Regions from separate parts of the Kitasatospora sp. NPDC059722 genome, predicted to be linked through region 1. Evidence: riboswitches for the same ligand, from Rfam matches in the RefSeq annotation. Region 1 holds a riboswitch; the other holds the start of a gene.
What was found. A riboswitch is a leader RNA that binds a small molecule or an ion and turns the genes downstream of it on or off. The one in region 1 is predicted to bind thiamine pyrophosphate.

Region 1 (4,403 bases):
ATCAGGTTCCGACAGAGCGGTCGGCACCCACCGGGATCCGTGGGGCCCGTGGGCCCTCCGGGGCCCTCAGCGGCCGAGCTGCGCCAGCACCTGCGCGGGCTTGTTGGTGATGATCGCCGACACCCCGAGCTCCAGGCACAGGTCCACGTCGGCCGGCTCGTCGACCGTCCACACGTGCACCTCGTGGCCCAGCTCGCGCAGCCGCGGCACCAGGTCGGGCTTGGCCCGCACCAGGTCGATGCCGGGCCCGGCGATCCGCGCCCCGCCGGGCAGCGGCCGGCCCTCCCGCAGCCGGCCGAGCAGCGGCAGCATCCGCTCGATCAGGAACACCCGAGGGTAGTCCGGCGCGGCGGCGGCCACCCGGTCCAGCGCGATCGACGAGAAGCTCATGATCCGGGCGGACGGGCGGTCGCCCTCGCGGGTGCCGGAGATCTTGAACCGTTCGAGCATCCGGAGCAGCTCGGCCTCGACCCGGCCGCGGAAGCGCACCGGGTGCTTGGTCTCGATCGCCAGGTCCACCGGCCGTCCGCAGTCCACGACCAGCTCCAGCAGCCGCTCCAGGGTCAGCACGCCGCGCAGCTCGGGGTCGGTGCTGGGCCGGCCGGTCTTCCAGGCGCCGAAGTCGTAGTCCTGCAGCTCGGCGAGCGTCATCGCCGAGACGGTGCCGCGGCCGTTGGAGACCCGGCCGATGCGGCGGTCGTGCACGCAGACCAGCTCGCCGTCGGCGGTCACCCGGACGTCGCACTCGACGGCGTCCGCGCCCTCCTCGAGGGCCCGCCGGTAGGCGGCCAGGGTGTGCTCGGGCAGGGCGTCCGAGGAGCCGCGGTGGGCGACTACCTGGACGGACGGCGCGGTGCGCGGGGCCGTCGAAGACAGATCTGGGCTGGTCACGCCGTCAACGATAGGCGGAGCAGGTGACGCGGAGGCGAAGACGGTCCCAACCCGAGGGGCCGTCCTCGCCTGCCGTCCCTCAGTGCTGCGGGGTGCGCCGGCTCAGCGGGGTGAGCGCCCAGGTGACCAGCGCGGGCACCGCGAAGGCGAACAGCGAGGCCGACGTCCACTCCTGCGGGGTGAAGTGCAGCGCCCCCTGGGCCGAGGTCCAGAAGTCGGTCCACCAGCCGGCCACCGGGGTCGGCGCGATGAACTGGTAGACCGCGAAGCCGAGCACCCACGGCAGCAGCATCAGCCAGCGCGAGGGCGCCTCGGCGGTGAGGTTCCAGCCGTTGCGGCCGGCGCCGAAGAAGTAGTCCACCGCCAGCACGGCCAACAGCGGCACGAAGACCGAGCCGATCAGGCCGAGGAAGTTGGTGTACGTGTCGGTGAACTTGTCGATCCGCAGCGCCAGCACGGTGGTCAGCAGGCCGATCGCGCCGGACAGCACCCGGCGGTCCGCCCGCGGCAGCAGGTTCTGCACCGACATCGCGGTCGAGTACACGTTGGCGAAGGACTGGTCCGTCTCGCGCAGCACCAGCACCAGCAGGAACAGCCAGCCCGCCCAGACGCCGAGGAAGGAGTCGAAGATCTTGTTCGGGTCGCCGTCGGACTGCAGCAGTGCCATCAGGCCCAGCGCGTAGCACCACACCTGGGCGACGGTGTAGCCGGAGAAGCTGCCCCAGAACGCCGAGCGCGGCGTGCGCGAGTGCCGCGTGTAGTCGGCGGCGAGCGGGACGAAGGAGATCGACACCGCGATCATCGCGTCGGTGGCGCCCAGGAAGCCGTGCCAGTTGCCCTTGCCCGGGTCGGGCACGCCGTGCCGGCCCAGCTGGACGGTCAGGTAGACCATCGCGACGGCGACGGCGCCCGCCACGAAGCGCCGCAGCACCCGGATCGAGCCGAGCGGCCAGATCGTCAGCACGGTGGTCAGCCCGCCCGCGAGCAGGACGAACAGCCACCGGTAGCTGTCCGTGTGGGCGACCGTCTGCGCGCCCGCCGCGATCGTCAGGAGCTCGAACACGCCCCAGCCGATGCACTGGACGATGTTCAGCACCGTCGGGACGTACGAGAGCCGGGTGCCGAACAGCCCGCGCAGGTTCGCCATCGCCGGCGCGCCGGTGCGGGCGCCGATCAGCGCGGCCACGCCGAGCATCGCGGTGCCCACCGCGGTGCCGGCCACGATCGCGGTGCCCGCGGCGGCCAGCGACAGCTCGCTGCCCGGGGCGCCGAGCACGGTGGCGGCGGTGGAGAAGCCGATCAGGCTGACGCCGAGGTTCATCCACAGCGCGAAGTGGTCGCGGAAACGCAGCGTGCGCGGCGGCTCGGCGTCGAGGACGAGCGGTGCCTCGGCCTTCTCCGGCCGGTCCAGCAGCGCGGTCGCGGCGGCGGTCCCGCCGGATCCGGGCCCGTCATGACCGGTCGTGGACGATTCGGAGAAACCCTTGGACTCGGGCGCGCCCGAAGAAGAGGATGGCGAAGCAGGCGGCATGGCCGATACTCCCTACGCCGGCATTACCCGGACAGGTTCCGGCGGTCAACGCCCCCTCGACGGTCCGCCCGGGATCCCGTGGCGTACGGTCGACCAGCGCACTCTCAGCCTGGAAGGTCCAAGCTCCCGCGTGTCAGTTTGGAGCGACAGGCTAACCGGCACCGGGGCGAACGCCCAAGGCCAGGGGGCGTGCGGTCCGCATCGCGGGACGTTCGGCGGGGGTGGGGGAGCCGCCGCCGGGAACGTGTCGTCGAGCGGAGGCGTCGGTCCCGCCTAAGGATTCTTATGAGTTCTTCAGAGGGGTCCTTACGGCAATCGAATCGGCAGTGCGAAAAACTATGGTCCTTGGTTCTGTCAGCTATGGAGGTCGTCCGTGAGCACCGAGCGCGAGGTTGGGCCCACCGGGCCGCAGGGGGAGCAGCCCTCGGGCACTGAGGCCGCGGCAGCGGCCCCGGCTCCGGACGGGCACAAGCCCACCATGGCCTTCGGCAGGATCCCCGAGCCCGAGGCCCCGGCGGACGCCCCGCCGGCCGACGGCGGGCACAAGCCGACCATGGCCTTCGGCCGGGTGCCCGAGCCCGAGGCCCCGGCGGACGCCGCGCCGGCCGAGGGCGGGCACAAGCCGACCATGGCCTTCACCAAGGTCCCCGTCCCGGAGGCGGCGCCCGTCGCCCCCGCTGCGCCCGAGGCGGCCCCCGCCGCGCCCGCCGAGGCGCCGGTCGCGCCGGTCGCCGAGAGCGGCTACATCGACGCCCCGCCGCCGGTCCTGCCGCCCGCCCCGGCCGCGCCCGTCGCCCCGGCCGCGGCACCGGCTGCGCCCGTCGCACCGGCTGCGCCCGCCGCGCCCGTCGGCGAGGCCGCCCCGGTCCTGCCGCCGGTCGCCAACCCGTACGCGACGCCGACCCACGGCGTCCCCGCCGCCGGCGCCCACGACCCGTACGCCGCCCCCGGCGCCCAGCACCCGTTCGGCGCCGGCCGCCCGCTCGGCGGCTGGGGCGCGGGGCACGACACCACCGCCGCGCACGGCATTCCCGGCTACCCGGGCGCCCCCGGTGCGCCCGGCGGTCCCGCGGGCCCGCTCGGCTACCCGGCGGACTACCCCGGCGGCCCGGCCGGCCCCGGCGGTCCCCGCAAGAAGCGCGGCGGCCTGGTCGCCCTGATCGCCGCCGTCGCCCTCGTGGCGGGCATCGCCGGCGGTGCCGTCGGCGTGGCGGTCTCGGGCAACGGCAACTCCGTCGCCTCCGCGGACGACCACCGCAGCACCACCATCCAGGCCAGCAACACCCAGAAGAACGAGCCCGCCCCCGGCTCGATCGCCGCCATCGCGCAGAAGGCGCTGCCGAGCGTCGTCACCATCAAGGCGCAGAACAGCAGCGAGTCGGGCACCGGCACCGGCTTCGTCTTCGACACCGAGGGCCACATCCTCACCAACAACCACGTGGTGGCGCCCGCCGTCACCGGCGGCGGCGGCAAACTGACCGTCAAGTTCGCCGACGGCTCCTCCTACAGCGCCTCCGTGCTCGGCCGCGCCGAGGGCTACGACGTGGCCGTCGTCAAGATCGACAACCCGCCGAAGGAGAAGCTGAGCCCGCTCACGCTGGCCGACTCCGACAAGGTCAACGTCGGCGACGCCACCATCGCGATCGGCGCGCCGTACGGCCTGGAGTCGACCGTCACCAGCGGCATCATCAGCGCCAAGGACCGCCCGGTCGCCTCCGGCGACGAGACCGGCGCCCAGGCCTCCTACATGAACGCCCTGCAGACCGATGCCTCGATCAACCCCGGCAACTCCGGCGGCCCGCTGCTCGACTCCAGCGGCGCCGTGGTCGGCATCAACTCGGCGATCCAGTCCAACGCCTCCGCCAACGGGCGGGCCGGCAGCATCGGCCTCGGCTTCGCCATCCCGATCAACCAGGCCAAGTGGGTCGCCGACACCCTGATCAAGACCGGCAAGCCGGTCTACGCGCAGCTCCAGGTGCTG
Region 2 (4,403 bases), on a different contig from region 1:
GACCGGGTCCTGTGCGCGGGTCACCGCGGAGGCGAGCATCACGGCGGAGCAGCCGAGCTCCATCGCCAGCGCGACGTCGGAGGCGGTGCCGGCGCCCGCGTCCAGGACGACCGGGACGTTCGCGCCCTCCACGATCAGCTGGAAGTTGTGCGGGTTGCGGATGCCGAGGCCGGAGCCGATCGGCGAGCCGAGCGGCATGATCGCCGCGCAGCCGACGTCCTCCAGCTTGCGGGCCAGCACCGGGTCGTCGTTGGTGTACGGGAGCACCGTGAAGCCGTCGTCGACGAGGGTCTCGGCGGCGTCCAGCAGCTCGATCGGGTCCGGCAGGAGGGTCCGCTCGTCGGCGATGACCTCCAGCTTCACCCAGTCGGTGCCGAGTGCCTCGCGGGCCAGCCGGGCGGTCAGCACGGCCTCGCCGGCGGTGAAGCAGCCGGCCGTGTTGGGCAGCACCCGGATGCCGTTGCGGGTCAGCACGTCCAGGACGGAGCCCTGGGTGGTCGCGTCGACCCGGCGCATCGCGACGGTGGTCAGCTCGGTGCCCGAGACCCGCAGGGCCTGCTCCAGGACCTCCAGGCTGGGGGCGCCGCCGGTGCCCATGATGAGCCGGGAGGTGAAGGTCGTCCCGGCGATGGTGAAGAGGTCGTCGGCCATGGCGCTCAGCCTCCCTGCACGGCGGTGAGGATCTCGATCCGGTCGCCCGCCGAGAGCCGCGTCTCGGACCACGAACCACGCGGCACCACGGCCTCGTTGAGCGCGGCGGCGACGCCGGTGTTGGCCTTGCTGAGGGTGGTGACCACCTCGGCGAGGGTGGTCGCGGCGGGCACCTCGCGGGGCTCGCCGTTGACGGTCAGTGCGATGTCGGTCATGCGACGGCCTTCGTGGTGGAGCGGGCGGGGGAGAACCGGGAGGGTGCGAACGGCCGTGCGAGCTCGGGGACTTCGCCGGTCGCCAGGTAGTCGGCGAGCAGGTCGGCGGTGACCGGGGTGAGCAGGACGCCGTTGCGGTAGTGGCCGGTCGCGGCGACCAGGCCGGGCAGGTCGGTCGGTCCGAGCAGCGGTGCGTTGTCCGGCGAGCCGGGACGCAGCCCGGCCGAGGTCTCGACGAGCGGGAGTTCGGTGATGCCGGGGACCAACTCGTGGGCGTCGCGCAGGAGTTCGTAGACCCCGCCGGCGGTGACGGTGGTGTCGTAGCCCTGCTCCTCGGTGGTCGCGCCGATCACCAGCTCGCCGTTCTCGCGCGGCACCAGGTACAGGTGCTGCCCGCGCACGACCGCGCGGACGTTGCGGTTGAGGAAGGGGCGGTAGGCGTCGGGGATCCGCAGCCGCAGGATCTGCCCCTTGACCGGACGGACCGCCGGCAGCACGTCCTCCGGCAGGCCGGGCAGCCGGTGGCTGTGCGGGCCGGCGGCGAGGACGACCCGGTCGGCGGCGAGGGTCCCGCCGGTGCCGAGCCGGGCGCCGACCGCGCGGCCGCCCTCGACCAGCAGCTCGACGGCCTCGGTGCGGTGGAACACGACGCCCGCGCGTTCGCAGGCGCGGACCAGTGCGGTCAGCAGCCGGCGGGGGTCCACCTGGTGGTCGTCGGCCACGTGCAGGCCGCCGCGCACGCCGGGGGCCAGCATCGGTTCCAGCTTGCGGGCCTCCCGGCCGGTCAGCCAGGTCGAGTCGAGGCCGAGCCGCTCGTGGAAGGCGTGCAGTTCGCGCAGTTCCGCGCGGTCGTCGGAGTCCAACGCGACGGCGACCGTGCCGCACCGGCGGTAGCCGGTGTCCTCGCCGCCGCTCGCCTCGGTGAGCTCGGCGGCGAACGCCGCGTACCGCTCGTTCGAGGCCATCCCGAGGCGCAGCAGCGGCTCCTCGCCGTACTGCAGCTCGGTGACCGGGGCGAGCATCCCGGCCGCGACCCCGGCCGCCCCGTGACCGGGGGAGGGGTCGACCACGACGATGTCCTCCAGGCCGCGCTGCGCCGCCCGCCAGGCGACGGCGAGGCCGATGACGCCCCCGCCGATCACCAGCACGTCGGCGCGGCTGCCCGGTGCCAAGCGTGTCAAAGCTGCTCTTCTCCCTTCGCCGGTATGACCCGGATCAGGTTCGGACGGTCGCGGGCCGTGCCAGCCCGCCTCTCAGCCCGGTACGCCGGGCTCCCGTGATGGTGTCCCCACCATAACTCCGGTGGTCCGCCCGGCCGAAGGCCCGTACGAAGGGTGGACGGGCCCGGCGCGGCCCGTCCGTGCGCGGGACGGACGGGCCGCCGGGGCGCGTGGGGCGGCTGAGTACAGTGGCGCCGTGGCAGAGCTGAGCGGAACGGATCGGGTGGTCGTCGTCGGGGCCGGGCTGGCCGGCGCGCAGTGCGCGCTGGGGCTGCGGCGGGGCGGCTGGCAGGGGCGGATCGTGCTGGTCGGGGAGGAGCCGCACGCGCCGTACGACCGGCCGCCGCTCTCCAAGGACGTCCTGCTCGGCAAGAGCGACGCCACCACGCTGGACATCGACTTCCCGCACCTCGGCGTCGAACTGCTCACCGGCCGCCGCGCCACCGGACTCATCCCGGGCGTGCTGCACACCGACGCCGGCGACCTCCCGTACGGATCGCTGGTGATCGCCACCGGCGCGACCCCGCGCGCCCTGCCCGGCGCCGAGCGCGCCCACCTCCTGCACACCCTGGACGACGCGCTCGCCCTGCGCGCGCTGCTGCGGCCCGGCCTGCGCCTGGTGCTGGTCGGCGCCGGCTGGATCGGCGCGGAGGTGGCCACCGCCGCCCGGGAGGCCGGCTGCGAGGTGACCGTCGTCGAGGCGGGTCCGGCGCCCGTTCCCGGTGCGCTGCCCAGGGAGGTCGGCGCGGCGATGGCCGCCTGGTACGCCGGAGCCGGGGTGGACCTGCGCTGCGGCGTCGGCGTCGCGGCCGTCGAGCCCGGCGCGGTGCTGCTGGCCGACGGCTCGCACCTGCCCGCCGACGAGGTGGTGGTCGGCATCGGCGCCCGGCCCGCGACCGACTGGCTGGCCGGCACGGGCGTCGAGCTGGACGCGACCGGTGCGGTCGTCGTGGACGGGCGGCTGCGCACCAGCCTGCCGGGCGTCTTCGCGGCCGGCGACTGCGTCAGCTACCCGTCGGTCCGCTCCGGCGCCCGGCTGGCCGTCCAGCACTGGGACCACGCGCTGCAGTCCGGCGAGGCGGCGGCCGCCGCCGTCCTCGGGGTGGACGCGCCGTACGACCCGGTGCCGTACTTCTGGTCGGAGCAGTTCGGCCGCATGGTGCAGTACGCCGGGCGGCACGCCGACGGCGACGAGCTGCTCTGGCGCGGCTCCCCGCAGGACGCGACCTGGTCGGTGCTGTGGCTGCGCGACGGCGTGCCGAGCGCGCTGCTGGCCGTGGACCGCCCGCGCGACCTCACCCAGGGCCGCCGCCTGATCGAGCGCGGCACCGCGCTGGACCCGGCCCGGGCCGCGGACCCGGCGGTGGCGCTGAAATCGGCGGTCGCGGGGTAGCGGCTGGTGCGCGGCGGGCTCCGGAGGTGGCAGTCTGGTGGCGTGAGTGAGATCGAAAGCAAGATTGAAGCCCTGGTCGCCGAGTGGATGTACCTGCCCGACATCTCGGAGCAGTGGGGGGTCCGCGTCACCGAGGTGCGCGACCTCGTCCGCAACGGCGGCCTGATCGCCGTCCGGCGGGGCCCGAACAACTCGCTGCAGGTCCCTGCGGCGTTCATCGACGGCCAGGGGCTGGTCAAGCACCTGTCCGGCACCCTGACCGTGCTGCGCGACTGCGGGTACAGCGACGTGGAGATCCTGGAGTGGCTCTTCACCGAGGACCCGTCGCTGCCCGGCAGCCCGATCCAGGCGCTGCGGGAGAACCGTGGCACCGAGGTCAAGCGCCGCGCCCAGGCGATGCTGATCTGATGGCGGCGGACACGCCGCGTCAGCGGCTGGCCGAGGCCCGGCTGTACCTGTGCACCGACGCCCGCCGCGAGCAGGGCGACCTGGCCGAGTTCCTGGACGAGGCGCTGGCCGGCGGGGTCGACATCGTCCAGCTCCGGGACAAGGGCCTGGAGGCCAAGCAGGAGCTGGAGGCCCTGGAGGTCTTCGCGGACGCCTGCCGCCGCCACGGCAAGCTGCTCTCGGTCAACGACCGCGCCGACGTCGCCCACGCGGCCCGGCCGGACGTCCTGCACCTCGGGCAGGACGACCTGCCCGTCCCGGCCGCCCGGGCGATCCTCGGCGAGGACGTCCTGATCGGCCGGTCCTGTCACGCCGAGTCCGAGGTGGACGCGGCGGTCGCCGAGCCCGGCGTGGACTACTTCTGCACCGGTCCGGTCTGGCCGACCCCGACCAAGCCGGGCCGCCCGGCCCCGGGCCTCGGCCTCGTCTCGTACGCGGCGAAGCAGCCCACCGACCGCCCGTGGTTCGCCATCGGCG

Region 2: it holds a riboswitch for thiamine pyrophosphate, as region 1 does, so the genes downstream of both, thiO (glycine oxidase ThiO) here and ACFV4F_RS19615 (purine-cytosine permease family protein) in region 1, are expected to answer to the same signal.

The regions. Positions count from the first base shown of each region.
Region 1 is NZ_JBHWGD010000028.1:47,864-52,266, forward strand. Features, by position in the region: gene ACFV4F_RS19610 (glycerophosphodiester phosphodiesterase family protein) at 67-891, opposite strand; gene ACFV4F_RS19615 (purine-cytosine permease family protein) at 971-2,422, opposite strand; TPP riboswitch at 2,415-2,562, opposite strand; gene ACFV4F_RS19620 (S1C family serine protease) at 2,796-4,403, shown strand, end outside.
Region 2 is NZ_JBHWGD010000020.1:33,487-37,889, reverse strand. Features, by position in the region: gene ACFV4F_RS15770 (thiazole synthase) at 1-651, opposite strand, end outside; gene thiS (sulfur carrier protein ThiS) at 657-866, opposite strand; gene thiO (glycine oxidase ThiO) at 863-2,047, opposite strand; TPP riboswitch at 2,042-2,154, opposite strand; gene ACFV4F_RS15755 (NAD(P)/FAD-dependent oxidoreductase) at 2,283-3,479, shown strand; gene ACFV4F_RS15750 (Rv2175c family DNA-binding protein) at 3,522-3,887, shown strand; gene thiE (thiamine phosphate synthase) at 3,887-4,403, shown strand, end outside.